DNA from 4 places in the Cedecea sp. NFIX57 genome. Region 1 is predicted to be linked to each of the others. Evidence: predicted binding sites of a transcription regulator. Region 1 holds the regulator's gene; each other region holds the start of a gene.

Region 1 (5,472 bases):
CCCGGGCAGAAAACACCATTTTTACCAGGGTTTTTCTTCTACCCTCGACGCGCAAACATGCTTTAAGAATAACACTTTTACGACGTGCGAAAATGAGCAATTTGCTTCATTCGAGATCAATTAAACAGCGGATAACTCCCGAGAATGGTTAATTTTTTAGCTATAGCTTCCACTTTTGAGCGTTAAATAGTATTTGCCTATTAACATTATCGGCTTTTTTGCATTAGAATCGTCGGGTTTCGCAAAAATCATACGCAGGCATGATGGTTAGCATCTTGCCTTCATTTATCAGGGGATTGACGAGTGGCGCGGATAACTAAAATCTCTATCACGCTATGTGCTCTGCTATTTGCTTTGCCCTATACACCTTTGGCACAGGCGTCTGAGCACGTCCGCCATCCTGTTGCACAAAAAGGCCATCCGGCAAAGACAACAACCAGTAAAAGCAACAAGGGTAAAGAGAAAGCAAAACCGAAGGTCAGCACAGCCTCCACCAAAAAGAAGTCCGGTAAAAAAGACGCCTCGCCGGCAAAAGCCAAAGTGGCTAAACGCACCACCACAGGCAAAAGCAGCACCCTCGCTAAAACCAGCAGTAAAAAAACCTCGCAGAAATTAGCCGTACAGCCAGCCTCCGCTACCGTTGCCTACACTGAAAAATGCACCCATCGTAAAGGGCATAAAAAGCAGTGCGTTAAGGTGAAGTCGGAAAAAAATCTGACCATCGCGCAGGCGCATAAAGTGCGCGTGCAGAAAGCGCAAAAAACGGCCATGAACAAGCTGATGGGGCAAATTGGTAAACCGTATCGCTGGGGTGGCACTTCCCCGCGCACCGGTTTCGACTGCAGCGGGCTGATTTATTACGCCTATAAAGATCTGGTCAATATCCGTATTCCGCGTACCGCCAACGAAATGTATCACCTGCGTGATGCCTCTTCCGTTGACCGCGGTGAACTGGAAAGCGGCGACCTGGTGTTCTTCCGTACCCAGGGCCGTGGCACCGCCGATCACGTTGGTGTCTACGTCGGCAACGGGAAGTTTATTCAGTCCCCGCGCAGCGGTCGCGATATTCAGATCACCTCCCTCAGCGAAGATTACTGGCAGCGCCACTACGTGGGTGCTCGCCGGGTGATGACGCCGAAAACTATTCGTTAATCTTCTCCGCGCCCTTTAGGACTAATAAAACTGATTAAAATGTTAACAGCCCGGCAACGGGCTGTTTTATTTTGTTGTTTCATTTGGCTTTTTCACTCAGCTGTAATTTGCTAACCTTATAACTACACAAATTGTAGTTATATTGTGAAACAAAATAACAAGGAGTGAAGCCATGTCGTTCGAACTACCCGCCCTGCCCTATGCCAAAGATGCGCTGGCACCGCATATTTCAGCCGAAACCCTCGAATACCATTACGGCAAACATCACCAGACCTACGTCACTAACCTGAATAATCTGATCAAAGGCAGCCCGTTTGAAGGCAAAACGCTGGAAGAGATTGTGAAAGGATCTGACGGCGGGATCTTCAATAACGCGGCTCAGGTCTGGAACCACACGTTCTACTGGCACTGCCTGGCGCCGAATGCCGGCGGGGAGCCGACCGGTGACGTGCTGGCCGCCATCAATCACGCCTTTGGCAGCGTGGAAGCCTTTAAAAAGCAGTTCACCGAAGCGGCCATCAAAAACTTTGGCTCCGGCTGGACCTGGCTTGTGAAAAATAGCGACGGCAGCCTGGCTATCGTCTCGACCTCTAACGCAGGCACCCCGCTCACAACCGGAGCAAAACCGCTGCTGACCGTGGACGTGTGGGAACACGCTTACTACATCGACTACCGCAACGCGCGCCCGGTCTATCTCGACCATTTCTGGGCGCTGGTCAACTGGGAATTTGTTGCGCAAAACCTGGCGGGCTGATGTTTAGCGGTTAAATACGAAGGAGGGAAGCAACGCTTTTCTTCTGTTTAAGAGAAGGGCCGCTTTTCGCGGCCCTTTGTAAATCAGTGCAGAACGGCAGTAAGCGCCCCGGCAACAATCAGACTCAGCACGATAACCGTCGTCACCACGGAAAACTTCAGATCGGTACTCATCGTAAGCTCCTTTTATTTCCCTACAAAGTGTATGTGGGGTGATTTTCCCACAATTAGCGATAAAAATCCTGCTGGATTTGCACAGATATCGGTTTTCCCTCTTCCACTTTGCCCCGGGATAAGCCAAAATCCTTCGCTAATTTACCGCGTATCGCCCGGCAACGCCCTCCTCCCGCTGTATGTCGCATCCCCGACAGGCCTGCAACCAACGTGTTGCCCCAGGAGTTAGCGAAGGCAAACGTTTAACACATGAGTTATCAGGAGTTTACGATATGGTCTGGAGTGACATCTAATGGCAACGATTAAGGACGTAGCGAAGCGCGCAAACGTTTCCACCACCACTGTGTCACATGTCATTAACAAGACCCGTTTTGTGGCGGAAGAGACGCGCAACGCCGTCTGGGCGGCCATCAAAGAGCTGCACTATTCGCCGAGCGCCGTGGCGCGCAGCCTGAAGGTCAACCACACCAAATCTATCGGCCTGCTCGCCACCTCAAGCGAAGCCCCTTATTTTGCGGAAATTATTGAATCCGTTGAGAACAGCTGTTTCGCCAAGGGCTACACCCTGATTCTGGGCAACGCGCACAATAACTTTGAAAAGCAGCGCGCGTACCTGTCCATGATGGCGCAAAAGCGCGTAGACGGACTGCTGGTCATGTGCTCCGAATACCCTGATACGCTGCTTTCAACCCTGGAAGAGTACCGCCATATTCCTATGGTAGTGATGGACTGGGGCGAAGCTCGTGCCGACTTTACCGACTCCGTAGTTGATAACGCCTTCCACGGCGGCTACCTCGCAGGCCGCTACCTGATTGAACGTGGCCATCGCGATATCGGTGCTATCCCGGGTCAGCTGGAGCGTAACACCGGCGGCGGCCGCCATGCAGGGTTCCTGAAGGCGCTTGAAGAAGCCAATATCAAAGTGCCGGATAACTGGGTGGTTCAGGGTGATTTCGAACCAGAGTCCGGTTACCGCGCCATGCAGCAACTGCTTAATCAACCGCATCGCCCTACTGCCGTTTTCTGCGGCGGCGATATTATGGCGATGGGTGCTATTTGCGCCGCGGACGAAATGGGGCTGCGCGTGCCGCAGGACATTTCTATCATCGGCTACGATAACGTGCGCAACGCCCGCTATTTCTCTCCGGCGCTGACCACTATCCACCAGCCGAAAGAGCGCCTGGGCGAAACGGCCTTTAACATGCTGCTCGACCGCATCATTAATAAGCGCGAAGAGTCGCAGACGATTGAAGTCCATCCGCGTCTGATTGAACGCCGCTCGGTGGCCGACGGCCCGTTCCGCGATTACCGCCGCTAAGCCTCTTCGGGAGCCGGAAGTATGTTACCCGGCTCCTGCAGCCACTCCTGATTCATCGTCTCACTGTCGCCCAAATAATCCAGCAACCAGCTCAGCGCGGGCGAGGCATCATCTTGCCGCCACGTCAGGCAGCAGGCCGCGTCCGGGAACGGGTTTTCCAGCGTTAACTCCTTCCAGTCGCCCCTGACGAGCCACGGCTGGGCAATGTGCGTCGGCACCATGCCAATGCATAATCCTGCCATCAGGCAATCCGCCCCGGACGCCCAGTCCGGCACCACCACCCGGCGCTGGTTGTCCAGCAGCCAGGTAATACGCTTGGGCAGAGAACGGGATGTGTCTTCCAGCACAAGGGACGGCCAGGGACGAATGTCGTCATCCAGAATAATACCTTCCCGTTGCGCAAGCGGATGAGCGGCAGACACCACGCAGCGCCAGCTAAGCGCGCCCATGTCCCGAAACGCATAGCGCCCCCCGACCGGGATCGCCTGCGTGGCGCCAATCGCCGCCTCAACCCGTCCGTCCGCCAGCGCGTCCCACACGCCATTGAACACTTCCTGAGAAATGCGTAATTCGATATCCGGAAAATGACGATAAAAATCCAGCACCAGCTGGCGGGTACGTTCAGGTTTAACAATATTGTCTACCGCAATGGACAAGTGCCCGCGCCAGCCGTTAGCTATCTGCTGACACTGCTGGCGCGTTGCCATCATTTTTTTGATAACAGACCGACCTTCCTTGAGAAAAAACGCCCCGGCGGCGGTCAACTCAACGTCCCGGTGACGCCGTTCAAACAGCGGCACGGCCAGCCACTCTTCAAGCTGACGCACCGTGTAGCTGATGGCAGAGGGCACGCGATGCAGCTCCTGGGCCGCGCCACTAAAGCTGCCGTTTCGAGCCACAGCATCAACCACTTCCAGTGAATATTCAGACCACATGTTTTTGCCTGCAAAAAATTTGAATTCAACTCGCAAATATTAGCGTTTCACAAGCGGTTTTGCACTCCGTAGACTCCTGCCCCGTTAACCTGCTATCAAAATCAAGAGTGAAATATGCAACCATCAAAGGGATTTCTTATCTGGCTCGCGGGGTTGAGCGTGCTGGGCTTCCTGGCCACCGACATGTACCTGCCCGCCTTCGCCGCCATTCAACAAGATCTGGGCACCACCGCCTCTGCGGTAAGCGCCAGCCTGAGCCTGTTCCTCGCCGGCTTTGCTTTTGCCCAGTTGATGTGGGGCCCGCTTTCCGACCGCTTCGGGAGAAAACCCGTGCTGTTGATTGGCCTGGCTATGTTTGCCATCGGCTGTATCGGCATGCTTTGGGTGCAGGATGCCACCACACTGCTGGTGCTGCGCTTTATTCAGGCCGTGGGCGTCTGTTCGGCAGCCGTTAGCTGGCAGGCTTTGGTGACTGACTATTACCCCGCCAACCGTGCTGGTCGCATTTTTGCCACCATCATGCCGCTGGTCGGGCTTTCCCCGGCGCTGGCCCCGCTGCTAGGCAGCTGGCTGCTGAACCATTTTGAATGGCAGGCGATTTTCGCCGTGCTGTTTGCTGTCGCTTTGCTGTTGATGATCCCTACGCTGCGCCTCAAGCCCCGGACGCAGCACCACGAGCAAACTGAGGACAATAAGGTCAGCTTCTTCTCTTTATTACGTTCCCGCGTTTACGGCGGCAACGTACTGATTTACGCCGCCTGCTCAGCCAGCTTTTTCGCCTGGCTCACCGGCTCGCCGTTTATCCTGAATGAGATGGGTTACAGCCCAGCGGCAATTGGCCTGAGCTATATGCCGCAAACGGTCGCCTTCCTGATCGGCGGCTATGGCTGCCGCAGCGCGCTGCAAAAGTGGAACGGCAAACAGCTGCTGCCGTGGCTGCTGACCTTGTATGCTCTGAGCGTGGTAGCAACCTGGGGTGTGGCGGTGAGCGGACATGCTAACCTGACGCTACTGCTTATTCCGTTTTGCGTGATGGCCGCGGCGAACGGTGCCATCTACCCTATTGTGGTAGCCTCGGCCCTGCTGCCTTTCCCACAGGCAACCGGGAAAGCCGCAGCGCTGCAAAACACTCTGCAGCTT
Region 2 (5,472 bases), on a different contig from region 1:
TCAACCCTCATTCCCAACTGCCCCGTTACCAACTATTTCTGTCTCACACTCTTTAACAAAAATTGCGCTTAAGTTTGCTAGCACTTCTAAATAGTGATTGGCATAGCATAATTGCTCACTTCTCACACAGACGTCTGGCCATCCAAAAATAAGTCAAAAAATGAACAATTGTGAACGAAAAATATTCACTTCATAACTTTATGCAAATTAAACATAAGTAATTCATATATATATGCTTAGAAAACACACATTCGAGTTGCACTGAGAGTGAAATTTGAAATGGTTCACAAAGTTCCCTAAAATTAATATTTAGTTACACATATTTTCTTTTTGAAACTCAGTTTAGACATTTGTAGCACTTTCAGGCTAGCGAAACGGTTTCATGGATGGAAAGATGCCTGACAGATACAGAAAGACACCAAACTATCATCAATAGTTCCGTAAAGAATTATTGACGGCAGTGGCAGGTGTCCATAAAAACCACAATGAGGGTAATAAATAATGATGAAGCGCAATATTCTGGCAGTGGTAATCCCTGCTCTGCTGGTAGCCGGTGCAGCTAACGCTGCAGAAATCTACAACAAAAACGGCAACAAACTGGATCTGTACGGTAAAGTTGTTGGTGAGCGTGACTTCACCACCACCGGTGATAAAGGCAATACCGACGTCAACTACGGCCAGATCGGCTTTAAAGGCGAAACTCAGATCAACAGCGATCTGACCGGTTATGGCCAGTGGGAATATCGTGCTCGTGCAAACGGCGGCGAAGGCAACCAGACTAACTCTACCCGTCTGGCATTCGCAGGCTTGAAAATCGCTAACGGTGGTTCCATCGACTACGGCCGTAACTACGGTATCGTTTACGATGTTGAATCCTATACCGATATGGCACCATCATGGTCTGGCGAAACTTGGGGCGGCGGCTATGTAGATAACTACATGACCAGCCGTGCTAACGGTCTGCTGACCTACCGCAACAGCGGTTTCTTCGGTCTGGTTGACGGTCTGAACGTCGGTATTCAGTACCAGGCCAAAAATGAGAATGCAAACCCAGCCCAATCAAACGGCGACGGCGTAGGCTACTCTCTGGGCTATGACTTCGGTGCTGGCTTCTCTGCAATTGGTGCATACAGCAACTCCAACCGCACCACCAAGCAGAAATTAGACGACAACGGCAATAAAGCTGAAGCGTGGGCTCTGGGTACCAAGTACGACGCGAACAACGTTTACCTGGCCGCGGTTTATGCAGAAACGCGTAACATGAGCCGTCTGAGCAACAACGTTTATAACAGCCCAGAAAAGGCTGACAACCCGAACTACTTCAGCGTAGCGAAGAAGACTCAGAACTTTGAAGTTATCGCTCAGTACCAGTTCGACTTCGGCCTGCGTCCATCCCTGGCATACGTTCAGTCCAAAGGCAAAAAGCTGGCTAGCGTAGACGGCGGCAACGCTGATCTGGCTAAATACATCGAAGCTGGTGCGACTTACTACTTCAACAAAAACTTCAACGTTTACTTTGACTACCGCTTCAACCTGCTGAGCGACAGCGAAGCAGCTAAAACTGACGGCGGTTGGGTTGGTTCTGACGACCAGGCAGCAGTTGGCGTGACCTACCAGTTCTAATTTCAGCCATTTGTTTGTCTGAAATGTTTAAAAACAGGGCTTCGGCCCTGTTTTTTTATGGCAAAAAAGTAGAATAAATCCGATGTTATCGCTAACCGTCTCTTTTTGTCGCAAACGGTTGGCAATTCGTAAAACAGCAGTTAACCTGAAAGCGATTTCCCCCGATATCACTAATGGAACCCGTCATGTTTGAGAACATTACCGCTGCCCCTGCCGATCCTATTCTTGGTCTGGCCGACCTGTTTCGCGCCGACGACCGTCCAACCAAAATTAACCTCGGCATCGGGGTCTATAAGGACGAGACAGGTAAGACCCCTGTCCTGACCAGCGTGAAGAAAGCAGAGCTTTATTTGCTGGAAAATGAGACCACCAAAAACTATCTGGGCATTGATGGTATTCCAGAGTTTGGCCGCTGCACACAAGAGCTGCTGTTCGGCAAAAGCAACGCGCTTATCTCTGACAAACGCGCGCGTACGGCACAAACCCCAGGCGGGACCGGTGCGCTGCGCGTCGCCGCTGATTTCCTGGCGAAAAACACCTCGGCAAAACGCGTCTGGGTAAGTAATCCAAGCTGGCCTAACCACAAAAGCGTGTTTAACTCCGCGGGCCTGGAAGTGAAAGAGTACGCCTATTACGATGCGGAAAATCACAGCCTGGACTTTGATGGCCTGGTGGCCAGCCTGCAGGCGGCGGAAGCCGGTGATGTAGTGCTGTTCCACGGCTGCTGCCATAACCCAACCGGGATCGATCCTACCGCTGAACAGTGGAAAACGCTGGCGGAGATGTCGCTGGCCAAAGGCTGGCTGCCGCTGTTTGACTTTGCTTACCAGGGCTTTGCTCGTGGTCTGGAAGAAGATGCCGAAGGCCTACGTATTTTCGCAGCCGGTCACAAAGAACTGCTGGTGGCCAGCTCCTACTCCAAGAACTTCGGTTTGTACAACGAGCGCGTGGGTGCTTTCACGCTGGTTGCCGCCGATGCCGACACCGCTGACCGTTCATTCAGCCAGGTGAAATCGGTTATTCGCGCCAACTACTCCAACCCGCCAGCGCACGGTGCCTCCGTTGTGGCCACTATTCTGAGCAACGACGCACTGCGTACCATGTGGGAACAAGAGCTGACCGATATGCGCCAGCGCATTCACCGCATGCGTCAGCTGTTTGTGAATACCCTGCAGGAAAAAGGCGCCAACCGCGACTTTAGCTTCATCATTAATCAGAACGGGATGTTCTCGTTCAGCGGCCTGACCAAAGAACAGGTGCTGCGCCTGCGTGAAGAGTTTGGCGTTTACGCCGTCGCATCTGGCCGCGTTAACGTGGCGGGCATGACGCCGGATAACATGGCGCCGCTGTGCGAAGCCATCGTTGCCGTGCTGTAACAGCCATGCATAGCAAAAGAGCCGCATAAGCGGCTCTTTTTTTTACTGAAAATCCGTTTTACCAGACCGGCTGCTCGTCCTGCAGAAACGGATTATGCAGGCGCTCGTAACCCAGCGTAGACATTGGACCATGACCGGGGATAAAGGTCACATCATCCCCCAGCGGCAACAGCTTACGTTTGATCGAATTAATCAACGCCGCGTGATCGCCGCGCGGGAAATCACTGCGCCCCACTCCGCCTTTAAAGATGACATCTCCCGAGACCAGCAAACGAGAGGCCGCATCGAAGAAAACGATATGGCCGGGCGTATGCCCCGGACAATGCAACACCTGTAAAGTTACATTCCCTACGGAGACACATTCCCCTTCATTTAGCCAGCGGTCCGGCGTCAAAGGCTTACACTCGTCGAGGCCAAACATTCGGCTTTGCTGCGGCAGTCCCTGCAGCCAGAACTCATCTTCTTTTTCCGGTCCCACAACAGGCACGCCATAATGTGCCGCCAGCTCAGCCGCCGCGCCGACGTGATCGAGATGACCATGCGTCAGCAGGATTTGGCTAATCTGCACGCCTTTCTGCGCCACCTCTTGCTTAATGCGTGCCGCGTCACCGCCGGGATCCACCAGCGCCGCCTGCTGCGTTTCCTCGCACCAAATAAGAGAACAGTTCTGGGCAAAAGCCGTGACCGGAATAATGTGATAGTTCATGCTGCTCCATTACCGACAACAAAGCCGGATTCCGTTGTTTTACCAGTGCCTTACCGGCCCGGTATCAATATGCACAAAGTCGCTGCTGGGGTAGTATCCTACACCACCTGCCCGCATAGATAATGCTGCTTTGCGAATATTGCTTAACGAAACGCCTTCAATGTGGAAATCCATCGCCTGGCCTTTGGTGTGGTAGCTTTTTTTCGCCACACCGCGGCTGTGAGCACGAAGTTCATTGTTGGTGTCAATGGAACGGTAACCGGAAATCAGCTGGACCGGTTTGTTAGTCCCCAAAAGCCCCTGCAGGCGATAGAGTTGGTCGAACAGAGAAGGATCGATGGATTTAATCTTGTTCGCCCGGTAGTCCCGGAAGAAATGATTAAGTCTTGCTAATTCATCCTGAATATAGCCTCTGCCATCAAAAAACTCAGCTTTCAGTGACTCTCCAGTATGCAGGTTATTGAGAGTCAAAATACGCGGGCGTGGTGTCGAGAGGGTGGCAAACGACGGCAAAGGCATGAGAGCGGCACCGAAAGCCACGCCCCCCAAAGCCAGTAGCTTGCGGCGATTAGCGTCAAATTTGTCCATGATATCCAGGTCTACAGGTAATAAAATGATGGTTTAATATGCACTTTTGCGCACAGCCATCGCACCATAACTGCCCGAATCCGGGGAGTCAAGGCACGATAAAACCCAGCAACGGCGGGCCCTGTAGAGGGCCCGGCTGAGTTTTACATTTTCTACGACCACTAATTCATTAGAAATGTTGCGTTTAGCGGATTAATAACCCGGCTTTTGCGAGGTTTTGTGCGCCAGATCGCGCGGTGAGATCATAATTGTAAATATCTGTACGAAACTCGGTGCGGCCATCTTTTCCGACAAAAGCGGTCAAATAGTAGAGGTTAACCGGAATGTTATGGCGGATATTGACGTATTTGGTATTACCTTCCTGCAACGTGCTGGATATCCGGGAATCATTCCACCCGGCATCCTGGAGGAGCATATTTGCAAGTTCGGACGCCTTATTGACGCGCACACAACCTGAACTCAGCGCCCTTGCATCCTTCTGGAAGAGGTTATGATTTGGCGTGTCGTGCAGGTAGATGGCGTCAGAACTCGGCATATTAAACTTATAGCGCCCAAGCGAGTTCTGCGTGCCGGGCTTCTGCTGGAAGCGGAACGGCAGATTATTCTCGGTGATCGTCGACCAGTCTACGCGCCACGGATCGATCATCTCGGCATTGTTGCTCCAGCCGCGGATCACGCTATAGCCGTGCTGCTCGAGGTAACCCGGATTCTGCCGAACCTTTGGCAAAATATCTTTGCGCGCCAGCGTCGGCGGCACGTTCCACGGCGGGTTAACCACGACATTGTTCAGCGCGCTGCTCATCATCGGGGTTTTACGATCCGGCCGCCCAACGATAACGCGAGACGCCAGCGCTTCATTACCGTTAAGGTAATACACCAGCGAATAGTTAGGGATGTTCACCATAATGCCGGTCTCAAGTTTGTCCGGCAGCAGGCGTAAACGCTGAATATTCAATGCAACAAGCGCCGCACGCTGCTGAGGCGTGACGTTAAGCCAGTCGCGCGTCAGTTGGCCAATCGCGCCATCCGAGCCAAGCCCTTGCCATTGCTGGAAGCGTTTAACGCCATCCACCAGATCGCGGCTGTAAACGCCGCGGGCTGCAGCCTGAGATTTCTTCTTGCCAGCCTGAGGAGATGCTTCTTCGACGTCAATCGCGGACGGACTTACGGTGACATCAG
Region 3 (5,472 bases), on a different contig from region 1:
TTTTAATGTACGAATAACGGTAAACAGTTCCGTTGCTTCAACGTATTCTTTACGCAAATAACCAAGCCACTGTTTAATCCTTGCTACGTGATACAGCCCGGTATCACCCTGTTTTTCGAGACGGCTGTATTTTTGCAACAGCGTAACGACATCAGCCCACGGCATCCTCGCTTCATTGTATTTGATGACCCGGCTCAGGTTCGGCACATTCAGCGCCCCACGCCCAATCATCACCGAATCACATCCCGTAGTGGCCAGGCAATCCTGCGCGCTTTGCCAGTCCCAGATTTCGCCGTTAGCGATGACCGGGATCGACAGCCGCTGGCGAATTTCCCCGATAGCGCCCCAGTTGATCAGTTCGGCTTTATAGCCATCTTCTTTAGTGCGTCCGTGAACCACCAGCTCTGTCGCCCCCGCCTGCTGCACGGCATCAGCAATTTCAAACTGACGTGCACCGCTGTCCCAGCCGAGGCGAATCTTTACCGTGACAGGCAAATGCGCGGGCACAGCCTCACGCATAGCTTTCGCGCCGCGATAAATGAGTTCGGGATCTTTGAGCAAAGTCGCACCGCCGCCGCTGCCGTTGACCAGCTTTGACGGGCAGCCGCAGTTTAAGTCCACGCCCCAGGAACCGAGTTCGACCGCGCGAGCTGCGTTCTCAGCCAGCCACTGCGGGTATTGCCCAAGAAGCTGGACGCGAACCAGCGTACCGGATGGCGTGCGGCTGGCATGATCGAGTTCGGGGCAAAGTTTGAGGAAAGATTTAACCGGCAACAGCTGATCAACCACGCGAAGAAATTCGGTGATACAGAGATCGTAGTCGTTAACCTCGGTAAGAAGTTCGCGGACTAAAGAGTCGAGAACCCCTTCCATCGGGGCAAGAAGAACACGCATGACGCATCCGATAATATGTATGGTGTTGTCCCCTCACCCCGACCCTCTCCCCAGAGGGGAGAGGGGGGAACACAGAGCGTCTTTAATCCCCTCTCCCTGAAAGGGAGGGGGTTAGGGTGAGGGTATGAAACTTACTGCGCAGCCGCTGGTTTACGGGGTGGACGACGACGACGGGCATTATCCCCAGCCGGCTTCGCGGCACCTTCGCCCTGCGGTTTACCGCTGCGGCGCGGGCCATTGTTACGCTCACCGGAAGCATTTGCGTTCCCGCCGTTGCCACCGCGACGCTGGCCCTGCCCCTGGCTTTGGCCACCGCGACCACCCTGGCCGCCACGACCACCGCCGCCACCACGCTGCTGACGACCGTTGACGATTGGCTCAGCCGGAATCGACGGATCCACATCAAAGCCTGGCAATGCGATACGTGGGATCTCGCGCTTCAGCAGACGCTCGATGTCGCGCAGCAGCTTATGCTCGTCCACGCAAACCAGAGACAACGCTTCGCCGGTGGCCGCCGCACGGCCGGTACGGCCAATACGGTGCACGTAGTCTTCCGGCACGTTCGGCAACTCATAGTTAACGACGTGCGGCAGTTCTTCAATGTCCAGGCCGCGAGCCGCGATATCGGTCGCCACCAGCACACGAATGCCGCCGCTTTTGAAGTCAGCCAGCGCGCGTGTACGAGCCCCCTGGCTCTTGTTGCCGTGGATTGCCGCCGCGGTGATACCGTCTTTTTGCAGCTGCTCTGCCAGATGGTTAGCGCCGTGTTTGGTGCGGGTGAACACCAGCACCTGCTGCCAGTTGCCTTCACCAATCATTTGCGACAGCAGTTCCCGCTTGCGCTTTTTGTCCACGAAGTGAACGTGCTGCGTGACCTGTTCAGACGCCGTGTTGCGACGAGCCACTTCCACTTCTTCCGGGTTGTGCAGCAGCTTCTCAGCCAGCGCTTTAATGTCATCGGAGAAGGTAGCGGAGAACAGCAGGTTCTGGCGACGCGCAGGTAGTTTAGCCAGCACACGACGAATGTCATGAATGAAGCCCATATCCAGCATACGGTCGGCTTCGTCCAGCACCAGGATCTCGATTTGATCGAGTTTCACGGCGTTCTGATGCTCAAGATCTAGCAGACGGCCCGGCGTTGCCACCAGCACGTCCACACCGCCGCGCAGCTTCATCATCTGCGGGTTAATGCTCACGCCGCCGAAGACAACCAGCGAGCGGATATTTAAATATTTGCTGTAGTCGCGGACGTTCTCACCAATCTGCGCCGCCAGTTCACGGGTTGGGGTGAGGATCAGCGCACGCACCGGGCGACGGCCCTTCAGGTGAGGCGCGCTGTCAGTCAGACGCTGTAACAGTGGCAGGGTAAAGCCTGCGGTTTTGCCGGTGCCGGTTTGGGCACTGGCCATCAGGTCACGGCCTGATAAGACTACCGGGATTGCCTGGCGCTGGATTGGGGTAGGCTCACGATAGCCCTGCTCTTCCACCGCACGCAAAATATCGGCATTCAGGCCGAGAGAATCAAAAGACATAGGAACTCCAGAACCGCCCTGACCGCAGAAATGTGCGGTGTAGTTTCCAGGGGGAACATCACGCGCCAGCGCTAAGCTGGCGAAGAGAGGAGGCGCAAACCACGGCGCCGTTCGCGTGCAGTGTAGCAGTTTTTGTGATCTTCCGCATAAATTCTCACTTTCCGCCTCATCAGCAGAATAAAGCCTTGTGCTGGACAGGGTTGATAACTTTGCTTACTCTTAATCAATCGATTGATTAACATTTTAAGAGGTCGGTATGGCACCTTCGCCGACGCCCGTCACCAGCCGCGGAGAGCAGGCTAAAAACACGCTAATCACCGCCGCCATCGCGCAATTCGCAGAATATGGCATGCATGCCACGACGCGAGATATCGCCGCTCAAGCCGGGCAAAATATTGCCGCGATCACCTACTATTTTGGCTCCAAAGAAGCGCTGTATATGGCTTCCGCCCAGTGGATTGCCGACTTCATTAGCGGTAACTTTCACGAGCATGTTGCCCGCGCAGAAGCCCTGCTGTGCCAGCCCGAACCGGACAAAGAGAAAATACGGCATCTTATTCATACCGCCCTCGGGCAAATGATCGCCCTGCTGACCGCCGACGACACGCTCAACCTGAGCAAATTTATCTCCCGCGAACAGCTTTCCCCGACCGCCGCTTATCAGCTTATTCACCAGCAGGTTATCGACCCGATGCACACCCTGCTCACCACGCTGGTGGCGCATTACACCGGGCGAGATCACTTTGATACCGACACTATTTTGCATACCCACACGCTGCTCGGCCAGGTGCTGGCCTTCCGGCTTGGACGAGAAACGATTCTGTTGCGCACCGGCTGGCCTCAGTTTGACCAGGCCAAGGTGCAACAAATAAGCCGCGTGGTGCTGAGCCACGTTGATTTCATCCTGCAGGGATTATCTTTAAACAGAGGAAACGCTAGTGATGAACAATAAGAAGCCGGTGATTGCCGTGATTGTGATTGTAGCGCTCGTGGCTGCGGCATTTGGCGGCTGGAAATGGTATCAGAGCCGGCAAAACAGCGAGCTAACGCTCTACGGCAACGTGGATATCCGCACCGTTAATTTGAGTTTCCGCGTGGGAGGACGACTCGCGGCGCTTGAGGTTGATGAAGGTGATGCGATCAAAACCGGTGAACCGCTGGGGCTGATAGATAAAGCGCCCTTTGAAAACGCGTTGCGCCAGGCTGAAGCCAACGTTGCGGCCGCCCAGGCCAAATACGATTTGATTATTGCTGGCTACCGCGATGAAGAAATAGCCCAGGCGGCGGCACAGGTAAACCAGGCGCAGGCAGCCTATGATTACGCGCAAAACTTCTACCAGCGCCAACAAGGTCTGTGGGCAACCAAAACCATCTCAGCGAATGATTTAGCCAACGCCCGCTCATCCAGCGACCAGGCAAAAGCCACGCTGAAAGCCGCCCAGGATAAGCTCAGCCAGTACCGCAGCGGCAACCGCCCTCAGGAAATCGCTCAGGCGCAGGCCAGCCTTCAGCAAGCCAAAGCGCAGCTGGCTCAGTCGCAGCTAGATCTGCAGGATACCACGCTGATTGCGCCTTCTGACGGTACGCTGCTGACCCGTGCGGTTGAGCCAGGCAGCATGCTAAACGCGGGCAGCACGGTTCTCACCCTGTCGCTCACTCGCCCGGTATGGGTTCGCGCCTATATCGACGAAACTAATCTCGGGCAGGCCAAACCCGGCAGCGAGCTGCTGATTTATACCGATGGCCGCCCGGACAAGCCTTACCATGGCAAAGTGGGATTTGTATCTCCGACGGCGGAGTTCACCCCGAAAACCGTTGAAACCCCGGATTTGCGCACGGATTTAGTCTACCGCTTACGCATTATCGTGACCGATGCAGATGACGCGCTGCGTCAGGGCATGCCCGTTACGGTGAAATTCAACGGTGGAACTCAGCATGAGCAGCAATGACGCGGTCATTCGCCTGCAGGGGCTGGTGAAGCGTTTCCCTGGCCTTGAAAAACCGGCCGTCGCCAGCCTGGATTGCGAAATTCATGCGGGGGCTGTAACCGGCCTGGTCGGCCCGGACGGCGCGGGGAAAACCACGTTAATGAGGATGCTGGCAGGGCTACTGCAACCGAGCGAAGGCAGTGCCTCAGTGATCGGCCTGAACCCGATTAAAGACGACCGCGCTTTGCACGCAGAACTGGGCTACATGCCGCAGAAATTTGGCCTGTACGAAGATTTAACGGTAATGGAAAACCTGACGCTCTATGCCGACCTGCGCGGCGTGACCGGGGAGCAGCGTAAAAGCACCTTTGCCCGGCTGCTGGAATTCACCTCTCTCGGGCCGTTTACCGAACGGCTGGCGGGCAAACTCTCAGGTGGGATGAAGCAAAAACTTGGCCTCGCCTGCACGCTCGTCGGCCAGCCAAAAGTCCTTTTGCTGGATGAACCTGGCGTAGGCGTTGACCCCATATCCCGGCGTGAACTGTGGCAAATGGTGCACGAGCTGGCGGGCGAAGGCATGCTGATCCTCTGGAGCACATCGTATCTCGATGAGGCCGAGCAGTGCCGGGAAATTCTGCTGATGAACGAAGGCGAGCTGCTCTATCACGGCGCGCCGAAAGCGCTGACGCAGAAGATGGCCGGACGTTCACTGCTGGTCAGCCACGAGCAAGAGAATAATCGCCAGCTACTTCAGCGCGCGCTGAAGCTGCCGCAGGTCAGCGACGGCGTGATTCAAGGGCGCTCGGTGCGGCTGATCCTTGCCAAAGAGGCGAAAGTGAACGAGCTGGCAAATGCTCTGAACGTGCCCGAATCCAGCCTAAAAGAAACCGACCCGCGCTTTGAAGACGCGTTTATTGATTTACTGGGTGGCGCCGCCGCGAACGAATCTCCGCTGGGCAATATTCTTCATACCGTTGACGGCGAGTCCGGCGAGACGGTGATTCAGGCCGAAGAGTTAACCAAAAAGTTCGGCGACTTTGCCGCCACCGACCACGTTAACTTTGCCGTTAAACGCGGTGAAATCTTCGGACTGCTTGGCCCCAACGGCGCCGGCAAGT
Region 4 (5,472 bases), on a different contig from region 1:
CCTGATGATCAAGCCGGTCGCCACGCTTGACGATATCCTTCACCGGGGCGACTGGTGTGGGCAGCTTCAACAGGCGTGGTACGAACATATTCCGCTGAGCGAGAAAATGGGCGTGCGTATTCAGCAGTACACTGGGCAAAAATTTATCACCACGATGCCGGAAACGGGCAACCAAAACCCGCACCACACGCTCTTCGCGGGGAGTTTGTTCTCGCTGGCCACGTTAACCGGCTGGGGGCTTATCTGGCTGATGCTGCGTGAGCGTCATTTGGGCGGGACGATTATTCTGGCCGATGCCCATATCCGTTATAGCAAACCGATCACCGGAAAACCGGGGGCAACGGCCGACCTCGGGTCACTGAGTGGTGATTTGGACAGGCTGGCCCGGGGCCGCAAAGCTCGTGTAGCGCTTGAGGTCGAGCTTTACGGGAATGACACGCCCGGTGCGGTGTTTGAGGGCGTCTACCTGGTGCTGCCTGCTAAACCGTTCGGCCCTCTGGAAGAGGGCGGAAACGAAGAGGAATAGGTCAGGATGCAGGCTACGCGCCGGGCACATCTCCGTTACGCATAGTCTGCTGGATCTGTTGCCCACTGGCGCTGGTGGCCTGCAAGGTACCATTTACGGTGGGCTTCAGCGCACTGCCTGCGGCCATCTGACCGGTCACCGAAAGCTGCAGATTTCCGTTCCCCTCCAGCGGCAGAGCAGGCCAGCCCCAGGCGTGCAACACATTCACCGGCACGCTCTGGCCCTTCAGGCTAACGCTCACTGCTCGCTGTGGCGTCTGGCTCACGTTTGCCGTGGCTTCCAGTAAGCCTTCACCCGCGAACGCACTTAGCTCCGTTATCGCCACCTGGCTCTGATTCGCCGTTAGCGACAGCGACGGGCGCCGCACGTCAACGCGGTTAAAGGTGGCGGCCGCGGCATTAAACGAGGCATTGCCGGACCAGATACCCCACTGATGATCCCGTACCAGTTGGATATTTGTTGCGGTGCCATCCAGCCCGGTGAGCTGGAATGGCCATGCCGGGTCGATATCGATAATCAGATTACGGTTAGCGGAGAATTTTTTCACCGTGACGCTGTTCAGCCAGTCAGGCAGTTTCTCCATCCACAGGGTCTTCCAGTTGGATGGGAGTGTGTATTCCAGCCCGCCCACGACCACTTCATCCATCACCGTTTGATTGCCGTCGCGTAACCATTGCCCGGAAGCACGAACCAGGCCGCCCTCCCAGCGTGAACTAAATTGCCGGAGTGTGGCACCTGCCGGGGCAAAATCGACGTTTACGATCGGATCCTGCAAATGCAGCGAGCCATTGATGAATTCGCTGGCGTTCATCGATAGCTGGCCGTCATCGCTTTGCCATCCCCCGTTTGCCAGCGTCAGATTCCGCAGGCTAAGGGCGAGGTCGCTTACCGCCCACTCTTTCCCTTCCAGCCGCGCATCGGTTATTTCAAGGCGATCGATAGTTAATGAGGGAACAGATGTTACTGGCGCAAGAAAATCGGTGAGTGATTTTGCCGTTTGCAGACGAATGTCATTGAGGCGCAGGTTGCCCACCTGCCACGAGCCGTCGGCATTGCGGTGGGCATTGCCCGTCAGCGAGCCGCGAGCAACGTCCGCCCCGATAGTGGTCAGCGTGACCTGTTCATTATCCAGGTTTCCCTGCAGCAGGACGTTGCTGGCGTTGATGCCATTGAGCGTCAATGAGCCAGCGCTGAAGGCAATAGTCGCTTTATTCCCCAGCACTTTTCCCGCTTGAGGCTGCCAGGGTGAAACACCACCTTCAACGCGCTGGGCGCTGAGATCCCACTCGCTATCAGGGCTGTTAATAGCCATATCCTGCAATTGCAGTCTATCTGCCTCGAGTGGGAGTGGTACGGCGTTTGCGCTGAGGTTCAGCGTGCCTTGCTGGAGCAAAATGGTGTCAACGTAGAGAGGCTGGGTGAACTGTCGCGTACTCAGGCCGATATCCACATTCTTTGCTACAAGCGTAGCGGGCTGGCCGGCGCGGCCAAAAGTAACGTTATGGAACACCAGATGGGTGGGCGAAGACCAGTCATGCGCCATCTCATTGAAAGAGAGGTGGTAATTCGTCTTTTCATTCACCCAACTGCTGATTTGGCCCGCGCCCCAGCGGGTTTGCAGCAGGATGTAAAAGGCAACCAGCGCCAGTATCACAAGGCCCAACAGGATAAGAACCAGCTTTCCGAGGAATTTCATTGCCTTCCACCCCTTTCAGTTTCGCTAAGGGTGTTATGCCCGATTTACCGGCGTAGCTCAAGGAGGGGATTGTCAAAGGAGATTTCGCGCCGGCAAAAAATCATTGCCGGCGCGTGAGAGGATTATTCTTTTTCTGGCGGGAAAATCAGGTTCAGCACGATGGCAGTGATCCCACCGGCAGCAATGCCTGAAGAGAGCAGGGTTTTCAGCCAGTCAGGCGCGAACTGAAGGATCAGCGGCTGCTGGGACACGCCAAGGCCAACGGCGAGCGACAGGGCGATAATCATAATCGCACGGCGGTTCAGCGGTTCGCGGGAGACAATACGTACCCCGGAAGCGGCAATGGTACCGAACATCACAATCGTTGCGCCGCCAAGAACTGGCTCAGGGATGTGCTGCACGAAGCCGCTTACAGCCGGGAACAGACCAAGCACGATCAGCATCAACGCGACAACAAAACCGACATAGCGACTGGCAACGCCGGTCAGCTGAATGACACCGTTATTCTGACCAAAGCAGGAATTCGGGAAGGTATTAAACACGGCAGAAACGCAGGAGTTGAGGCCGTTTGCCAGCACGCCGCCCTTGAGGCGCTTCATGTACAGCGGGCCGGAAACAGGCTGCTCCGATACGTCGGAGGTGGCGGTGATATCGCCGATGGTTTCCAGTGAGGTCACCATAAACACCAACATAAGCGGGATCAGCAGGCTCCAGTCGATACCAAGCCCGTAATACAACGGTGTAGGAACCATGATGAGGTCGGTGTTCGTGGCCTGAGTCGTGGCTGGCAGCATGCCCAGCGCCCAGGCGAGCAGATAACCCACGGCCATGGCGATGACCAGGGATGCGACGCGCAGGTACGGATTACGCTGGCGGTTCAGCAGGATTATCACCAGCAGAACGGCGCCCGCCAGCAGCAGATTTTTTGGTGCGCCAAAAGTATGATCGGCCATGGCGCCATAGCCACCGCCGATAGAAGTCAGCCCAACTTGAATCAGGGACAGACCGATAATCATGACCACCACGCCGGAAACCAGAGGGGTAATAATGCGGCGAGCAAGATGCAGCACGCGTGAAATCAGCATTTCTGTGCAACTGGCAAGCATCAGGGTGCCGAACAGCGCTGCCATCATCGTCGGCACGTCCGCACCGCCGTTTTTCAGCGCCATACCGCCCATAATCAGCGGTGAAACAAAGTTAAAGCTGGTGCCCTGAATCGACAGCAGGCCTGAACCTACCGGGCCCCAGGCTTTGATTTGAATAATCGAAGCCACGCCAGAGGCAAATAAAGACATGCTGATAATGTGCTGAGTGTCCGATGCCGGTAATCCCAGGGCCTGGCAAATTAATAAAGCCGGGGTAATCACCGCCACAAACATCGCCAGCAGGTGCTGGCAGGCGGCGAAAAGCGTTTGTGGAAGCGGCGGGCGATCTTCAAGGCGATAGATTAGTTCGCTCGGATGAGTCTGCGCAACCGGTTGCGCATTTTCTGACTCTACGGCATTGACGGACATCAGAGGTATCTCATGGCTGGAAAAGCGCTGATTTTAACGGACTGAACGGTAAAAGCAAACGATTGCTAGTCTGGGATGATAAGAGCGAAATGTCATAAATTGAGCATTAGTTATAACGAAGGCGCATTTTTTGGTTAAAATGTGCCGGCTGATTTCATCCATGAAGGAAATAACAGCGAAGGATAATTAAGCGCGCGACCGATCGATGCGCAATAAAAGGAGCACTGCAATGTTTCATCTTGATACCCTTTCTACTCTGGTGGCCGCCACGTTAGTCCTGCTTCTTGGGCGTAAAATGGTCCACTCAGTCCCTTTTCTCAAAAAATACACTATTCCTGAACCCGTAGCTGGTGGGCTACTGGTGGCGATCGCCCTGCTTGTCCTGAAAAAAAGCATGGGCTGGGAAATCGAGTTTGATATGAGCCTCAAAGATCCTTTGATGCTCGCTTTCTTCGCCACCATCGGCCTGAATGCCAATATCGCCAGTTTGCGCAAGGGCGGGAAAGTCGTGGGGATTTTCCTGTTTATCGTCGTTGGGCTGCTGATCATGCAGAACGCTATTGGCATCGGTATGGCCAGCATGCTGGGGCTCGATCCGCTGATGGGGCTGCTGGCAGGTTCGATAACGTTGTCCGGTGGGCACGGTACCGGTGCAGCCTGGGGCAAACTCTTTACCGAGCAATATGGCTTCCAGAATGCGACGGAAGTCGCTATGGCCTGTGCGACCTTTGGCCTGGTGCTGGGCGGTTTAATTGGCGGCCCGGTTGCCCGCTACCTGGTTAAACATTCGTCTACACCGAATGGTGCGCCTGAAGACAACGAGATCCCCGGCGCGTTTGAAAAGCCTGATGTCGGGCGAGTCATTACCTCTTTGGTGCTGATTGAAACCATCGCATTGATTGCTATCTGCCTGACGGCCGGGCGCGTTGTGGCGGGATTATTACAGGGCACAGCGTTTGAGCTGCCGACATTTGTCTGCGTGCTGTTTATTGGTGTGATTCTTAGTAATTTACTTGCGGCCGTGGGCTTCTATCGGGTCTTCGAACGGGCGGTTTCCGTATTGGGCAACGTTTGCCTGTCGCTGTTTCTGGCGATGGCGTTAATGAGCCTTAAACTTTGGGAACTGGCCTCTCTGGCGTTACCGATGCTGGCTATTCTGGCCGTACAAACGTTGTTTATGGCGCTGTACGCCATTTTTGTCACCTGGCGTTTGATGGGCAAAAACTACGATGCAGCGGTTCTGGCCGCCGGTCACTGTGGGTTTGGCATGGGCGCCACACCGACGGCGATTGCTAATATGCAGGCAATTACCGAGCGATTTGGCCCGTCCCATATGGCATTTTTGGTGGTGCCGATGGTGGGGGCGTTCTTTATCGACATCGTGAATGCGGTGGTGATCAAGCTGTTCCTGATGCTGCCGCTGTTTGCTTAAGCGTTGGAGTAACGTTCGGTTTCCGGCATCCAGCGTTCGATCAGCGCCTTAGCCTGTTCAGGATAGCGTTCGTGAATATGGCGCGCCAGGCGCTGAACCTGCGGGATCATCCCCTGGTCCCGCAGCAGGTCGGCCACCTTGAATTCTGCGTTACCCGTCTGGCGAGTCCCTAGCAGCTCGCCAGGCCCGCGGATCTCCAGGTCTTTTTGCGCAATCACAAAACCATCGTTGCTGTCTCTTAGCACCTGCAGGCGAAGCTGTGCCGTTTTGGATAGCGGGGATTTATACAGCAGCACGCAGTGAG

The links. The regulator PurR, encoded in region 1, represses purine synthesis genes. The targets are predictions, from matches to a motif close to CANGCAAACGTTTGCNTG.
Region 2: a site for PurR is predicted at 1,731-1,748, ahead of B9Y90_RS18075 (amino acid aminotransferase). Genes of this name have one in related genera too.
Region 3: a site for PurR is predicted at 2,527-2,544, ahead of cecR (transcriptional regulator CecR). Genes of this name have one in related genera too.
Region 4: a site for PurR is predicted at 3,788-3,805, ahead of B9Y90_RS21930 (nucleobase:cation symporter-2 family protein). Genes of this name have one in related genera too.

Annotation. Positions count from the first base shown of each region.
Region 1 is NZ_FXAS01000026.1:63,696-69,167, reverse strand. Features, by position in the region: gene B9Y90_RS19615 (C40 family peptidase) at 304-1,152, shown strand; gene sodB (superoxide dismutase [Fe]) at 1,325-1,906, shown strand; gene cydH (cytochrome bd-I oxidase subunit CydH) at 1,990-2,079, opposite strand; gene purR (HTH-type transcriptional repressor PurR) at 2,372-3,397, shown strand; gene punR (DNA-binding transcriptional activator PunR) at 3,394-4,332, opposite strand; gene punC (purine nucleoside transporter PunC) at 4,447-5,472, shown strand, end outside.
Region 2 is NZ_FXAS01000022.1:35,751-41,222, reverse strand. Features, by position in the region: gene B9Y90_RS18080 (porin) at 502-1,623, shown strand; gene B9Y90_RS18075 (amino acid aminotransferase) at 1,809-2,999, shown strand; gene B9Y90_RS18070 (MBL fold metallo-hydrolase) at 3,058-3,705, opposite strand; gene B9Y90_RS18065 (peptidoglycan L,D-endopeptidase MepK) at 3,745-4,293, opposite strand; gene ldtD (L,D-transpeptidase) at 4,478-5,472, opposite strand, start outside.
Region 3 is NZ_FXAS01000010.1:153,791-159,262, reverse strand. Features, by position in the region: gene dusC (tRNA dihydrouridine(16) synthase DusC) at 1-894, opposite strand, end outside; gene rhlE (ATP-dependent RNA helicase RhlE) at 1,026-2,426, opposite strand; gene cecR (transcriptional regulator CecR) at 2,683-3,378, shown strand; gene hlyD (secretion protein HlyD) at 3,368-4,375, shown strand; gene B9Y90_RS11035 (ATP-binding cassette domain-containing protein) at 4,362-5,472, shown strand, end outside.
Region 4 is NZ_FXAS01000036.1:19,755-25,226, forward strand. Features, by position in the region: gene fabY (fatty acid biosynthesis protein FabY) at 1-526, shown strand, start outside; gene B9Y90_RS21925 (AsmA family protein) at 540-2,222, opposite strand; gene B9Y90_RS21930 (nucleobase:cation symporter-2 family protein) at 2,345-3,736, opposite strand; gene gltS (sodium/glutamate symporter) at 3,966-5,168, shown strand; gene recG (ATP-dependent DNA helicase RecG) at 5,165-5,472, opposite strand, start outside.